Regions from separate parts of the Stenotrophomonas sp. YJH_SMC_119 genome, predicted to be linked through region 2. Evidence: riboswitches for the same ligand, from Rfam matches in the RefSeq annotation. Region 2 holds a riboswitch; the other holds the start of a gene.
What was found. A riboswitch is a leader RNA that binds a small molecule or an ion and turns the genes downstream of it on or off. The one in region 2 is predicted to bind glycine.

Region 1 (7,132 bases), on a different contig from region 2:
GTCAGGGCCTTCGGTCTTCATCCGCGCCACGTCGGCACCGGTGAACACCATGCGGTCCAGGGAAGGGGAAAGAACGCGGCGCTCCTTCAGCGCCACCTCGAACAGGCGGTAGGTCTGCTGCGCAGCCATGGGGAACCTCATGCAACGACATCGGATTGGCTGGCTGTCGTGCATCCACGCACCGGCTGGCTGGAGTGCCCAGCCTAGTCCGGTCGTTCCTCTTCGCAAGCGTTGCGGGCAAAGCGGCCGGCCCTACCCCTGCGCGCTGCTCAATGGCCCGTGCAGGCCGCCTGTGCCGCGCGTTCACGCTGGTGTTCCCAGTACCAGAACACGAAGCCGGCGGCGAAGAACGCGGCCTGCCCCAGCGCCAGGTGCAGCGGGCTGGCGCTGAGCAGCGGCGACACCACGCCGGCCACCACCGTGCTGATCATCAGCTGCACGAAGGCCTGCAGCGACGAAGCCAGGCCGCGCTGGTGCGGGTACATGTCCAGCACCGCCAGCGCCAGGATCGGGAAGATCAATGCCATGCCCATGCCGCCCAGGAAGATCGGCAGCACCGCCCACGGCAGCACGAACTGCGGCGACAGCGCCACGTAGCCGACATTCAGCAGCACCGACAGCGCACACAGGCCGAAACCAATGGACACCTGGCGGGTGGGCGTGGTGTGCCCGGCCATGCGCCCGGACAGGAACGAGCCGGTGGTCATGCCGCCGATGGTGGGGATGAACAGCCAGGCAAAACCACCCTCGCCCAGATGCAGGTGCTGCATCACGAACACCGGCGCCGAGGAGATGTACAGGAAAATGCCGCCGAAACCGATGCTGCCGGCCAGCGCCAGGCGCAGGAACCGCGGGTTGAAACCGATGCGCACGTAATCACGCAGCAGCACGCGCGGTGACAACGGCACCCGTGCCTCCACCGGATGGGTTTCCGGCAGGTAGCGTGCAGTGGCCGCCAGCAGGAGCAGCGCAAACACCACCAGGAACCAGAAAATCAGTGGCCAGCCGGCGCCACTGAGCAGGATCCAGCCGCCAATGATCGGTGCGATGGCCGGAGCGATGCCGAACAGCATCGATACCTGGCTCATCAGGCGCTGCGCATCGTGGCCGTGGTACAGGTCGCGGATCACCGCGCGGCCGACGATCATGCCGACGCCTGCTGACAGGCCCTGCAGCGCACGGAACGCCAGCAGCGTGGTCAGGTCGGTGGACAGCGCGCAGCCGACCGAAGCGCCGACGAACACCACCAGGCCACCGAGGATCACCCGCTTGCGGCCCCAGGCGTCGGACAGCGGACCGTGCGCCAGGCTCATCAGGCCGTAGAACAGCAGGTACACGCTGATGGTCTGCTGCACCGCCACTTCGTCCACCGCCAGGCGCTGGGCCAGCTGCGGGAACGCGGGGAAGATGGTGTCGATCGAGAACGGACCGAACATGGCCAGGCCGGCGAGCAGCAGGGCCATGCGGCGGGTGGAGGGAGCAACAGCGGCGGTCATGGGAAAGGCGTCCGGCAGGGCCATGCGCGGCACGCACGGCGGGCGCCGGTCCCCTGCAGCAGGGACGGCGCCAGATGAATTCGGGTATCCGCCCATCATAGGTGGGGAATGCGCCTGATGCCATGCAGCAGTGCACAAAACGCACGGACGGGCCATCGGCCATTCAGGCGCGGCCGCCAGGTCCGAAGGCGGCCGCCGCGCCCGCAACGGGCTATAATCGGCGGGCAACACGGTGGGAGAAGCGGAACACCGCTGCCGAAGGCGCAACGCCCGTAATCGCTCAGGCCCGATACCACCCGTAACACAACTCTGGAGAGACCGGTTCGATCCGGCGCCGAAGGGGCACGAAGCTGCGGTCCGCCGCGCTTTTAAACTCTCAGGCAAAAGGACAGAGGGGCGCCCCGCAGACCGCCGACCGGCGGCTTGTGCCCGTGCGTGTGCCCTTTCCTGACGGATCCTTCGCCATGTCCCAGAACACCCCTTCCCTGCGTGAGCTCGAGCACCACAACGCGTTCGTCGAGCGCCACATCGGCCCCAACGACGCCGAGATCGCGCAGATGCTCGCCGTCGTCGGCCACGCGTCGCTGGATGCGATGACCGACGCCATCGTGCCGGCCAAGATCAAGTCGCCGGCACCGCTGGCACTGCCGGAGTCGATGACCGAAGTGCAGGCACTGGCGAAGATCCGTGCGATCGCCGACAAGAACACCGTGCTGCGCAGCTTCATCGGCCAGGGTTACTACGGTACCCACACGCCGAACGTGATCCTGCGCAACATCCTGGAAAACCCGGCGTGGTACACCGCCTATACCCCGTACCAGGCGGAAATCTCGCAGGGCCGCATGGAAGCGCTGATCAACTTCCAGACCCTGTGCGCCGACCTGACCGGCATGGAAATCGCCAACGCCTCGCTGCTGGACGAAGCCACCGCCGCCGCCGAAGCGATGACTCTGGCCAAGCGTTCGGCCAAGTCGAAGTCGGACACCTTCTTCGTGCACGACGCCGTGCACCCGCAGACCCTGGAACTGCTGCGTACCCGCGCCGAGCCCATGGGCATCGTGCTGCGCGTCGGCACCCCGGCCGAAGCACTGGAAGCAGAAGCGTTCGGCCTGCTGCTGCAGTATCCGGACACCTTCGGCCAGGTCGGCGACTACAAGGCGCTGGTCGATGCCGTGCACGCACGCGGCGGCCTGGTGGCCGTGGCCACCGACCTGCTGGCCCTGACCCTGCTGGCTGCCCCGGGCGAATGGGGCGCGGACATCGTGGTCGGCAACAGCCAGCGTTTCGGCGTGCCGTTCGGCTTCGGTGGCCCGCACGCCGCCTTCATGGCCTGCCGTGACGCCTACAAGCGCTCGATGCCGGGCCGCCTGATCGGCGTTTCGATCGATGCCCAGGGCAACCCGGCCTACCGCCTGACCCTGCAGACCCGCGAACAGCACATCCGCCGCGAGAAGGCCACCTCCAACATCTGTACCGCGCAGGTGCTGCTGGCGGTGATGGCCTCGATGTACGCCGTTTACCACGGCCCGGAAGGCCTGACCCGCATTGCCCGCCGCACGCACCGCCTGGCCTCGATCCTGGCCGCAGCGCTGCGCAATGCCGGCGTGCAGGTCGGTGGCGACTTCTTCGACACCCTGCACGTCACCGGCGTGCATGCCGATGAAATCCATGCCAAGGCACGCGCCGCCGGTTACAACCTGCGCGCGATCGACAGCGACTCGGTCGGCATCAGCCTGGACGAGACCACCACCCGCGCCGACATCGTCGCCGTGGCTGCGGTGTTCGGTGCCTCGCTGGACGTCGACGCGCTGGATGCCAGCACCGCCGACGCGCTGCCGGCCGGCCTGCTGCGCCAGTCCGCGTTCCTGACCCACCCGGTGTTCAACACCCACCACAGCGAGCACGAACTGCTGCGTTACCTGCGTTCGCTGGCCGACAAGGACCTGGCGATGGACCGCACGATGATCCCGCTGGGTTCGTGCACCATGAAGCTCAACGCCACCGCCGAGATGATCCCGGTGACCTGGCCGGAGTTCTCGCAGATCCACCCGCTGGTGCCGGCCGACCAGGCGCTGGGCTACAAGGAACTGATCGACACGCTGGAAGCGATGCTGGTCGAATGCACCGGCTACGACGCGGTCAGCCTGCAGCCGAACTCCGGCGCACAGGGCGAGTACGCCGGCCTGCTGGCGATCCGCGCCTACCACCGCTCGCGCGGCGAAGGCCACCGCGACATCTGCCTGATCCCGGATTCGGCGCACGGCACCAACCCGGCCTCGGCGCAGATGTGCGGCATGAAGGTGGTGGTCACCAAGACCGATGCCAACGGCAACGTCGATGTGGAAGACATCCGCCTCAACGCCGAGAAGTACAGCGACCGCCTGGCCGCGATCATGATGACCTACCCGTCCACGCACGGCGTGTTCGAGGAAGAGGTGGTCGAGATCTGCGAGATCATCCACCAGCACGGCGGCCAGGTGTACACCGACGGCGCCAACATGAACGCCCTGGTCGGCGTGGCCAAGCCCGGCAAATGGGGTTCGGACGTTTCGCACCTGAACCTGCACAAGACCTTCTGCATCCCGCACGGCGGCGGCGGCCCGGGCGTCGGCCCGTGCGCGGTCAAGGAACACCTGGCCCCGTTCCTGCCGGGCAAGCTGGGTGACAACGGCCCGGTCGGCATGGTCAGCGCCGCCAGCTTCGGCAGCGCCTCGATCCTGCCGATCAGCTGGATGTACATCGCGATGATGGGCCGCGAAGGCCTGCGCAAGGCCACCCAGGTCGCGCAGCTCAACGCCAACTACATCGCCAAGCGCCTGGCCCCGCACTTCAAGACCCTGTACACCGGCCGCAACGGCCTGGTGGCACACGAGTGCATCCTCGACGTACGCCCGCTGGAGAAGACCAGCGGCATCGGCGCCGAGGACGTCGCCAAGCGCCTGATCGACTTCGGCTTCCACGCCCCGACCCTGAGCTTCCCGGTGGCCGGCACGCTGATGGTCGAACCGACCGAGAGCGAATCGCTACACGAGCTGGACCGCTTCATCGACGCGATGATCCAGATCCGCGAGGAGATCACCGCGATCGAAGACGGCCGGCTGGACCGCGAGGACAACCCGCTGAAGAACGCGCCGCACACCGCCACCGCGGTGACCGCCAGCGAGTGGACCCACGCCTACCCGCGCGAACTGGCTGCCTTCCCGCTGGCCAGCCTGAAGCAGAGCAAGTACTGGCCGCCGGTGGCGCGCGTCGACAACGTGTACGGCGACAAGAACGTGATGTGCGCCTGCATCCCGGTCGATGCCTACAAGGATGATGAAGTCGAGGCTTGATTCCTCGCGGCATCGGTAAAGAGAACGGCCCGCGCAAGCGGGCCGTTTTCATGAGGGCGGGTGGACCAGGGTCCACACCCACGGTAATCCCGATCACGGGTCCGGCATCTGCCCCAGGCTCAACTGCCACGACACGCCGAAGCGATCCTGCACCCAGCCGTAGCGGTTGCTGAAGTCATAGTCGCCCACCGGCATCAGCCAGTGGCCGCCCTCGCCCAGCACGCGCGCGGCGCGCTCGAACTGCTCGGCGCCGGAGCACTCGACGAACAGCGAGATCGACGGGCTGAAGGTGAAATCGTGCACGTCCAGGCTGTCAAAGCACAGGTAGTGGGTGCCACCGAGCAGGAAGATGGCCTGTCGGACCTGCCCGGGCACGCCGGCACCGGCGCCGTCCGGATGGCGCTGCATTGCCAGCAGGCGGAAATCGGCGAAGGCCTCGGCGTACAGGGCCAGCGCGGCCTCGGCCTGGCCGGTAAACATCAGGAAGGGGCGACTGCGCAGCATGCGGTACTCCCGGTCGACGGGCCGATGACGGCCCACACGATCAGGATGGCACGGCAGATGTGCAGCCCCCGTGGTAGTGCCGGCCGCTGGCCGGCAGCTCCAGTCACGCCTCGCGCATGCGCCGTGCGATGGCGCTGCCGGCGGCGATCGTGGCGGTCAGCGCCACCATCGACAGGAACTGCAGGCGGGTGTGCGACTCGCTCAGCAGCAGGCCGAAGATCAGCGCCAGGATCGCCAGCGCGCAGCAGGTCAGCCACGGGAAGCCCGCCATGCGGAACGGCAGCCGGGTACCCAGGCGATCTGCGCGGCGGCGCAACACCAGTTGCGAGACCAGCGACAGCGTCCACACCAGCAGGCAGGTGGAACCGACGATGTTCAGCAGCACCGGCAGCACCCGGTCCGGGAACAGCAGTTCCATCACCGTGGCGGCGAAACCGAACAGCACGCTGGCCAGCACGGCAATCACCGGCACCTGGCGCGGATCGGTCCAGCCCAGCACCGCCGGCGCTTCGCGGCGCTGCGCCAGTGAATACATCATGCGCGAGGCGCCGTAGAGGTTGGCATTGAGTGCCGACAGCAGCGCGATCACCGCAATCAGGGTGATGGCGGTGCCGGCGCCCGGAATACGGGCAATGTCCAGCACGGCGGCGAACGGCGACTTCAACGCTTCGCTGGTCCACGGCACGACGGCGATGATCACGCTCAGCGAGCCGATGTAGAACACCAGGATGCGCCACGCCACGGTGCGGATGGCACGGGCGATGCTGCGCTCCGGATCTTCGGTCTCCGCCGCCGCAACGGCGACGATCTCGGTGCCACCGAAGGCAAAAACGACAACCAGCAGTGCAGCGCCAATACCGGCCAGGCCCTTCGGTGCGAAGCCACCATGCTCGGTGAAGTTGCTCAGGCCCGGCGAGGTCACCTGCGGCAGCCAGCCCATCAGCAGCGCCACGCCGATGGCGATGAAGGCCAGGATCGCCGCCACCTTGAGGATGGCGAACCAGAATTCGAACTCGCCGAAGTTCTTCACCCCGAGCAGGTTGATCGCGGTGAAGAACAGCATGAAGGCCAGCGCCGCCATCGGTACAGGTACTGCTGGCCAGACGGTGGCCAGCAGCCCGGCCGCTCCCACCGCCTCGGCGGCGATCACGATCACCAGCTGCACCCACCACAACCAGCCGACGGTGGAACCGGCGGTGGCGCCCATGGCATCGGCGGCATAGACCGAGAACGCGCCGCTGGTCGGTTTGGCCGCCGCCATTTCGCCCAGAGCGTTCATCACGATGATCACCAGCGCGCCGGCGACCAGATACGACACCAGGACCGCCGGACCGGCCGCCTGCACACCCACGCCCGAGCCGAGGAACAGGCCGGCACCGATGGCGCTGCCCAGGCCCATCATGATCAGCTGGCGGGGCTTGAGCGAATGTCCGAGGCGGGACGGCGAAGCGGTCGGAATCGAGTTGGGCATCGGCAGGGCTGGCGGCGGGCTACAGGGGCGACACCTTACCCTGTCCCATGCCCGCGGGGATAGGCACAGCGCAGCAGGCGGCTCAGGCCAGTGCCGGCTCTCCGACACTGCCACCAATACGGGCGCGGTAGGCACGCGGCGAGAAACCGGTTTCAGCCTTGAACTTGCGGGTAAAGGCGCTCTGGTCGCTGAAACCGCAGGCCTGGCCGATGCTGGCGATGCTCTCGTCACCGTGCAGCAGGTGCATGGCCATCTGGATCCGCAGCCGGGTCAGCACCTGCTGCGGGGTCATCTGGAACACCTTGCGGAAGCTGCGCTCCAGCTTGGAC
Region 2 (7,132 bases):
CGCTTCACCGCTGGCGCGCACGCTGGACGTGCCGCTGGACCGCGCCGGCCGCGTGCCGGTGCAACCGGACCTGACCCTGCCCGATCACCCGGAGCTGTTCGTGGCCGGTGACCTGGCCGCACTGAGCCAGGCCGACGGCAAGCCGGTACCCGGCGTGGCACCCGCTGCCAAGCAGATGGGCAAATACGTGGCCGAGGTGATCCGCGCACGCCTGCACGGCAAGCCCGAGCCCGGCCCGTTCAAGTACGCCGACTACGGCAACCTGGCCACCATCGGTCGCATGGCCGCGATCGTGCACCTGGGGCGGCTGCAGCTGTCGGGCGTGCTGGCCTGGTGGTTCTGGCTGGCCGCGCACGTGTTCTTCCTGATCGGCTTCCGCAACCGCATCGTGGTGCTGCTGAACTGGGCCGTGGCGTACTGGAGCTACCAGCGCAGCGCACGCATCATCTTCGGCGATGACCAGGAAGACCGGCGACCGAGGCGGTAGTGCCCGCCGCTGGCCGGCTGCCACGCGGTCCGATCCCTTTCCGCAGGAAAGGGCTCTGACTCCGTCAACATCATCCATGCATGGCGTGGATCTACCGCTTCATCGGGCCGCCGGGCGCCCGCCGTTTCGACCATGCGCGGCAGAAGTCCTCCTTCCTTGCGGTGTCGGCAATCTGCGCGGCACTCCAGTTGCGGGTAATCCAGATCGTCAGTGCCGTGCTGCTCAGATGCCAGCGCAGCATGTCGTGCCGTGGCTGCCGCCAAAGATGGCGGCGGGCAATCCAGAACGCCTCCCGTTCCACCTCTGGCACCTTCTTCTTCATCGCGTCGTCGTCGAAGAACTGCGCGGCGAAACTCCAGGGATTCATCGGCTGAAATCCTGTTCGCGGTTCACTGCTGCACGCAGCCACACCACTGGGCGCACGGTCTGCTGGCTTCGGCCAACCGCCCACCAGGGCAAGCCCGAGCAGGTACAGCAGGCCAGGCAGCAGTGCGATGCCGGCGGCCAGTACGACGACGGAGACCCATGCCTTACCGGCGGCACGCATCGTGCTCACTTCGCCTTCGGTTTCGGGTACCACAACGCGTTGACGATGACCCAGCGCTGGTCGAAGCGCCCCATGTGGAAGTAATCGACGAACCACGGCGTTTCCAATCGCACCGAGGCGGCATTGCCGGTCACGTCCAGCACCGTGCAGCGGCGGTCCCATTGATCCTTCGGGGTTTTCAGCGCGCCCTGCTTCGTCAGCGCGACCAGTTCTTCCTTCGACATGCGGCGCAGGCCCAGCCGCTCGTCGGGCGTATCGCCGAGGACCGCGCGCTTGGCCAGGTCCGGGTGCAGGGAGCGGGCGACGCGCTGCGGGTCGGCCTCCAGCTGGCCGTCGACGTAGTCATGGCAGGTGGCTTCGATGGCCGCGAGGGTGGCCGGGTCGGCAGCGGGACTGGTTGACGCGGAGAGAGCGAACAACAGGGCGACGGTGGACATCCGGGTCTCCAGCGCTGAGGGCTGGGCGATCATGGCATATGCAAGCCGCATCCACGCATGGCGTGGATCTACGGCATCAGGCCCATTTCGTCGGTGCCCAGCTGCATGTACATGAACGCAGCGGCTTCTTCAGACATGGGCTGCCCCTGCGGGAAGCTGTCCAACCAGGCGGTGATGCGCGCATGGCGCCCCGCCAGCGCATTCATCAATGCCTGCTTTTCCGCGTCAGTGGCGCGCTCCCGCATTTCATTGCGAAGCACGTCATCGCCGATCCCCCACTTTTCCGCGAACGGGATCAGATCGACCAGATCGGGAGGGACCCGGTCACGACGCAGGTGGATCGGTTCGGGTGTCCTCGGGCCATACGCAGCCAGCTCAGCAGCGGTGCCGATCTGCCCATGCTGCGGTGGCGGTGGCGACGGTGCTTGGGTGCAGGCCAGAAGGGCCGCGCAGGCAGTCAACAGCAGTATCCCGCAGTTCTTCATCGGACGGATCCATGTGTCGATGGGTGTGGCGATCATGGCATGACTGGAAGCGCCCATCCACGCATGGCGTGGATCTACTGTAGAGCCGGGTCCATGCTCGGCTTCACCATCAGGCAGCAGCAACAACAGCCGAGCGTGGGCTCGGCTTTACAGAAGCGCAGGATCCGGCGCCTGCAGCCAGGCCAGCTTGCGTTCGCGCGGCTGCTGCTTGAGCTGCCATTCGGCCCGCGAGGCGGCGGCCCGGTCCGGGTACTCGCGCACGGCCAGCACCCGCAGCGGCGGCCGGGCCCGGGTGTAGCGCGCGCCCTTGCCAGCCTGATGGGCGGCGAAACGCGCGTCCACGTCGGTGCTGATGCCGGCGTAATAGCTGCCATCGCGACATTCGAGCAGGTACAGGAACCACGGGCGGAGGGACGGGGCCATGCCCGGATTATGCCGTGCTGCACTGCAGCGGATATACTGGCGCCCGAATGCAGGAGAGAGGCGCCGCGCTGGCGCCCGCCGAAGGCGCAGGCTCCCATGATCGCTCAGGCCGGTGGGCTGGAATCCCACCAACCATGCATTCGACTCGCCGAGCTGGAGAGAGGTCACCGGGCATGCCCGGGACGATCCGCCGAAGGGGCACGCGGCCCATGCCGCTGAACTCTCAGGCAAAAGGACAGCGGGAGCGGCACCGGTCATCGTCATTCCGTCATTGCGCAGGCAATGGCGGCGTCCGCGCATGGCCGGCCCCACCGCGCCCGGAGCCTGCCCCATGTTGCTGTCCATCATCTACCTGATCGCCATTTCCGCCGAAGCCATGACCGGCGCGCTGTCCGCCGGCCGCCGCCGCATGGACCTGTTCGGCGTGGTCATGATCGCCTGCGTCACCGCCCTCGGCGGTGGTTCACTGCGCGACATCCTGCTCGGCCACTACCCGCTGGGCTGGGTGAAGCATCCCGAGTACCTGGGCTTCACCGTGTGCGCGGCGCTGATCGCCACCTGGGTGGCGCGCTGGATGCACCACTTCCGCCGCACCTTCCTGGTGCTCGATGGCCTGGGCCTGATCGCCTTCACCCTGATCGGCTGCTCGATTGCGCGCGAAGCCGGCCATGCGATGCCGATCGTGCTGATCGCCGGCATGCTGACCGGCGCGTTCGGCGGCGTGCTGCGCGACATCCTCTGCAACGAGGTGCCGCTGATCTTCCAGAAGGAGCTGTACGCGATCATCGCGCTGCTGACCGGCGCGGCCTACCTGTTGCTGCTGCACTGGGGCGTGGCCGACGCCACCGCGATCCTGTGCTGCCTCGGCGGCGGCTTCGCGCTGCGCCTGCTGGCGATCCACTACCGCTGGGAAATGCCGAAGTTCGTGTACCACGACGAAGTGCATTGAGGTTCGCGCGGCGGAATCCGCACCACCCCGGCGATGTACCTGGCGCTGTCGCTCATGCGCAGCGCCAGGCGCATCGCCGGTGCAGATGGGCCGGTCTCCAACTCCGACCGGCCCTGATCGCGGCCGCACCCCCGCAGGCGCTGGCCGCCATCCACACACGTGCCGCACTCAAGCGGCTTCGGACACCTTCACGTCGCGACGGGCGCGCACGGCCGCGGCCAGTCGCTCCAGCACCGTCACGGTGGTGTCCCAGTCGATGCAGCCATCGGTGATGCTCTGCCCGTAGACCAGCGGTTGGCCTTCCACCAGTTCCTGGCGACCACCGACCAGATGGCTCTCGATCATCACACCGACGATGCGCTGTTCACCGTCTTCCAACTGAACGGCGATGTCCTCGATCACCTTCGGCTGGTTGTCCGGGTTCTTCAGGCTGTTGGCATGGCTGGCGTCGATCATCAGGCGCGTCGGCAGCTTGGCCTTGGCCAGCGCCTGGCAGGCCTCGGCGATACTGCCTGCATCGTAGTTCGGCTGCTTGCCGCCGCGCAGGATCACATGGCAATCCGGGTTGCCAGTGGTCGACACGATGGCGGTGCCGCCCTGCTTGGTGACCGACAGGAAGTGATGCGGATTGGAGGCCGCACCCACCGCGTCGGCGGCGATCTTCACGTTGCCATCGGTGCCGTTCTTGAAGCCGACCGGGCACGACAGCCCCGAGGCCAGTTCGCGGTGCACCTGGCTTTCGGTGGTGCGCGCACCAATGGCGCCCCAGGCCACCAGATCGGCGATGTACTGCGGCGAGATCACGTCGAGGAACTCGACACCGGCCGGCAGGCCGAGCTTGTTGATGTCGCGCAGCAGGCCACGGGCGATGCGCAGGCCCTTGTCGATCCTGAAGCTGCCATCCAGGTCCGGGTCGTTGATCAGGCCCTTCCAGCCCACCGTGGTGCGCGGCTTCTCGAAGTACACGCGCATCACGATTTCAAGTTCCCCGGCCAGCGCGTCACGCAGCGGCTTCAGGCGCTGGGCGTACTCGATGGCGGCCTTCGGGTCGTGGATCGAGCATGGGCCAACCACCACTGCCAGGCGGTCGTCACGGCCATGCAGGATCTGGTGCAGGGCCGCGCGCGAGGCGCTGACGGTGTCGGAGGCTTCATCGTCACACGGCAGCATCGCCAGCAGCTGGGCAGGCGGTGTCAGCGGTTCGATGGTGCGGATACGCAGGTCGTCGGTGTGCGGGGGCATTGGGGGAGGTCTCCGGAACGTTGGGGGTCCCCAGCGTGGCGGCATGAAAAAAGCCGCCAGGTTCGCTGGCGGCTTTCGGGAATGCGTCTGAAGCTTTCTTCAGGGTGAGCGCAGTCCTTCCTCCGCCAGTGGCTTCGGAAAGTAATACCAGTAAAAGCGGGTGGCGGCTGCGTTCATGGGTTGTATTGATAGCACAGCTTTTGCGCAGTGCAAAATGTTTCATCCGCAACTGGGGACGCGGTTCAGCGAGATGCGCGCCGGCCCTGCCCACGCGGCGGCAACCACGCAACGTCGCTCATTTGCCATGCACTTCCACGTCCAGCAGCAGGCCCTCATGGATGTCGGCCCAGCGTTCCAGCACGCGATCCAGTTCCTGCCGGGCCTCGTCCAGCTGCTCGGGGTTGAGCAGGGAACGCGCGGTGTAAAGATCGGAAACCAAGCGCCGCAGGGCCGATTCCTGGATGGCCACCGACGGCCCCTCCAGCCCCGGCAACTGCAACGCCGGGCTGTCGCCAAGAGGGCCGAACAGCGTGACCTGGAGCGTGCTCTGCATGATCGACCTTCCTGCGGATGGAAATGGGCAATGTCCTGTTTACCGCGTCTGGGTGACAGGCGCATGTGCCACCCATGCCCAGCACCGGGATCTGCCGGCGTCTGCCGCCCCGCTACAAGGCGGCCAGGTCGGCAAGGTGCTGGGCCATGCTGTCCATCGCGCCTACCGCCTGGGTGGTGGTGAAGTACTCATGCCAGCCGGTAGCGGCAATGCCGGCCATCAACGCGTCGACCTCCTCGCGGCTTGCGCAGCGCCAGACCGCATAGAACTGCTCATCGCTGCCGTGCGGTACGCCCGAGGCAATGCGGCCCATCGCCAGCGGCGTGATGCGGACCGGATCGAACTGCTGCATGCCGGCGCCGATACGGGCGAAGAAGGCGTTCCGCTGCTCGGGCGGAAGTGTGGTCCAGGCAGGGGTGGCGGTGTAGAGCTCGATGAAGGTGTGCGACATGGTGGTTCTTCCTTGAGGGTTCGGGGGTTGCCGGCCAGCGGCCGGCACTACCGGAGCGAGCGCAGCGCGCGTTTGCGGATGTAGGCGTTGGCGTCGCTGTGGCGCTCATGCTGCCAACGCGTACACAGCTGGCGCAGCCACTGCGGCTGAGTCTTGCCGGCATCGTTGAGCCAGTTTCCGACCGAATCCTGCACATAGCGTTCCGGATCGTCGGCCAGTGCTTCCAGCAGCGCGGATGCATGTTCCGGGTGCTGCTTGAACAGTGCGATGTGCGTGGCCCAGACACCGCGCGGACGCAGTGCTTCGCAGGCGAAGCGGCGCAGGTACGGCGATGTTTCCTGTGACCACGGTTGCAGGTGCTCCAGCGCCTGCAGTGGTGCGGCAACGATGTCCGTGCGTAGTGCCAGCCACGCCCATTCGCGCACACCGAAATGGGGGTCATCGGCCAGTGTGCGCATCTGCTGCAGCTTCCCTGCCAGCGTTGCGCGGGCATCTCTGCCGATCAGGTAGCAGGCCCAGCCGCGCACTGTATCGGAGCTGTGATGCTGCCAGAGCGCAGGCGCCCCCTGCCCCGCCTCACGCAGCAGTTGCGCAGCCAGGGCCATGCGCAGCGTGATGCCCTTGCCTGAGGCGTCCCGCATGCGTTGCAGCGCCTCCGGTGCAAGCGCAGGCGCCACCACCTGCAGCAGCGCGGCAAAATCCACTGCCAGGCATTCTGCCAGATGGGTGGCGGGGACGCGGCCGGTGTTGAGTGCTTGCCGGCGTTCCGCAGGAATGGCCGTGCTCATGCTGCGGATTCCCGCCCGGCGTCCGTGTGCTGCCAGACCTTGTGCAGCAGCTGTGACAGCTGCTGCTGTTCATCAGCATCCAGGCCGTTGAACAGCCCACCGATCCATTGCGTGTGCTGCTCGAACAGCGATTCGGCCAAACGCTTTCCCGGTGCGGTCAGCACGATCTGCAGGCGGCGGCCATCCCCGTCATCGTTGCGACGCTGCAGCAGGCCTTCGCGCTGCAGGCCATCGAGCAGGCCGCTGATGGTGGCGCGGGTCACGCCGGCGCGCTCGGCCAGCACATGCGGCGGCAGTGCGCCACCGGCCCCGTGCAACAGGAACAGCACGATGAAGCGACCCTCGCTGAGCCCATGCGGTGCCAGCCGCGCGGCGCAGTCGCGATCGATCGACGAGGACAGCGAGAGCAGCTGGAAACACAGGCGCAGCGGCGCGATGTTGGCGTGACCGCGTCGCTGCGCTTCCTCGATCAGGGCATGGTGCTTGGCTTCGATCATCTCACGCACGCGATATGGTTAGGCGCCTAATCATACAGCCGAACAGCCGCTGCCTGTAAACCACAGCCGATATCAGGTGAACTTTCCCAGCAGCAGGCACGCAATCAGCCCGCCGCCCTCCCGGTGCAGCAGCTGCAGTTCGCCCGCGTGCCGCCTCGCCACATTGGCGGCCACTGCCAGCCCAAGTCCCGCTCCACCGGTGGTGCGACTACGAGAACGCTCGCTGCGCTGGAACGGTTGCAGCAGGCGTACTCGGTCGCCCTCGGCGATACC

Region 1: it holds a riboswitch for glycine, as region 2 does, so the genes downstream of both, gcvP (aminomethyl-transferring glycine dehydrogenase) here and AC5P6S_RS12860 (trimeric intracellular cation channel family protein) in region 2, are expected to answer to the same signal.

Annotation. Positions count from the first base shown of each region.
Region 1 is NZ_JCAFRP010000001.1:261,586-268,717, forward strand. Features, by position in the region: gene AC5P6S_RS01235 (siderophore-interacting protein) at 1-129, opposite strand, end outside; gene AC5P6S_RS01240 (multidrug effflux MFS transporter) at 270-1,496, opposite strand; glycine riboswitch at 1,796-1,898, shown strand; gene gcvP (aminomethyl-transferring glycine dehydrogenase) at 1,961-4,828, shown strand; gene AC5P6S_RS01250 (VOC family protein) at 4,922-5,332, opposite strand; gene AC5P6S_RS01255 (amino acid permease) at 5,436-6,803, opposite strand; gene AC5P6S_RS01260 (helix-turn-helix transcriptional regulator) at 6,886-7,132, opposite strand, start outside.
Region 2 is NZ_JCAFRP010000007.1:159,011-166,142, reverse strand. Features, by position in the region: gene AC5P6S_RS12885 (NAD(P)/FAD-dependent oxidoreductase) at 1-487, shown strand, start outside; gene AC5P6S_RS12880 (hypothetical protein) at 579-1,034, opposite strand; gene AC5P6S_RS12875 (nuclear transport factor 2 family protein) at 1,040-1,471, opposite strand; gene AC5P6S_RS12870 (hypothetical protein) at 1,540-2,082, opposite strand; gene AC5P6S_RS12865 (GIY-YIG nuclease family protein) at 2,104-2,379, opposite strand; glycine riboswitch at 2,420-2,509, shown strand; glycine riboswitch at 2,523-2,628, shown strand; gene AC5P6S_RS12860 (trimeric intracellular cation channel family protein) at 2,711-3,328, shown strand; gene AC5P6S_RS12855 (3-deoxy-7-phosphoheptulonate synthase) at 3,497-4,570, opposite strand; gene AC5P6S_RS12850 (hypothetical protein) at 4,866-5,123, opposite strand; gene AC5P6S_RS12845 (DUF6616 family protein) at 5,236-5,574, opposite strand; gene AC5P6S_RS12840 (DNA alkylation repair protein) at 5,622-6,362, opposite strand; gene AC5P6S_RS12835 (MarR family winged helix-turn-helix transcriptional regulator) at 6,359-6,859, opposite strand; gene AC5P6S_RS12830 (sensor histidine kinase) at 6,932-7,132, opposite strand, start outside.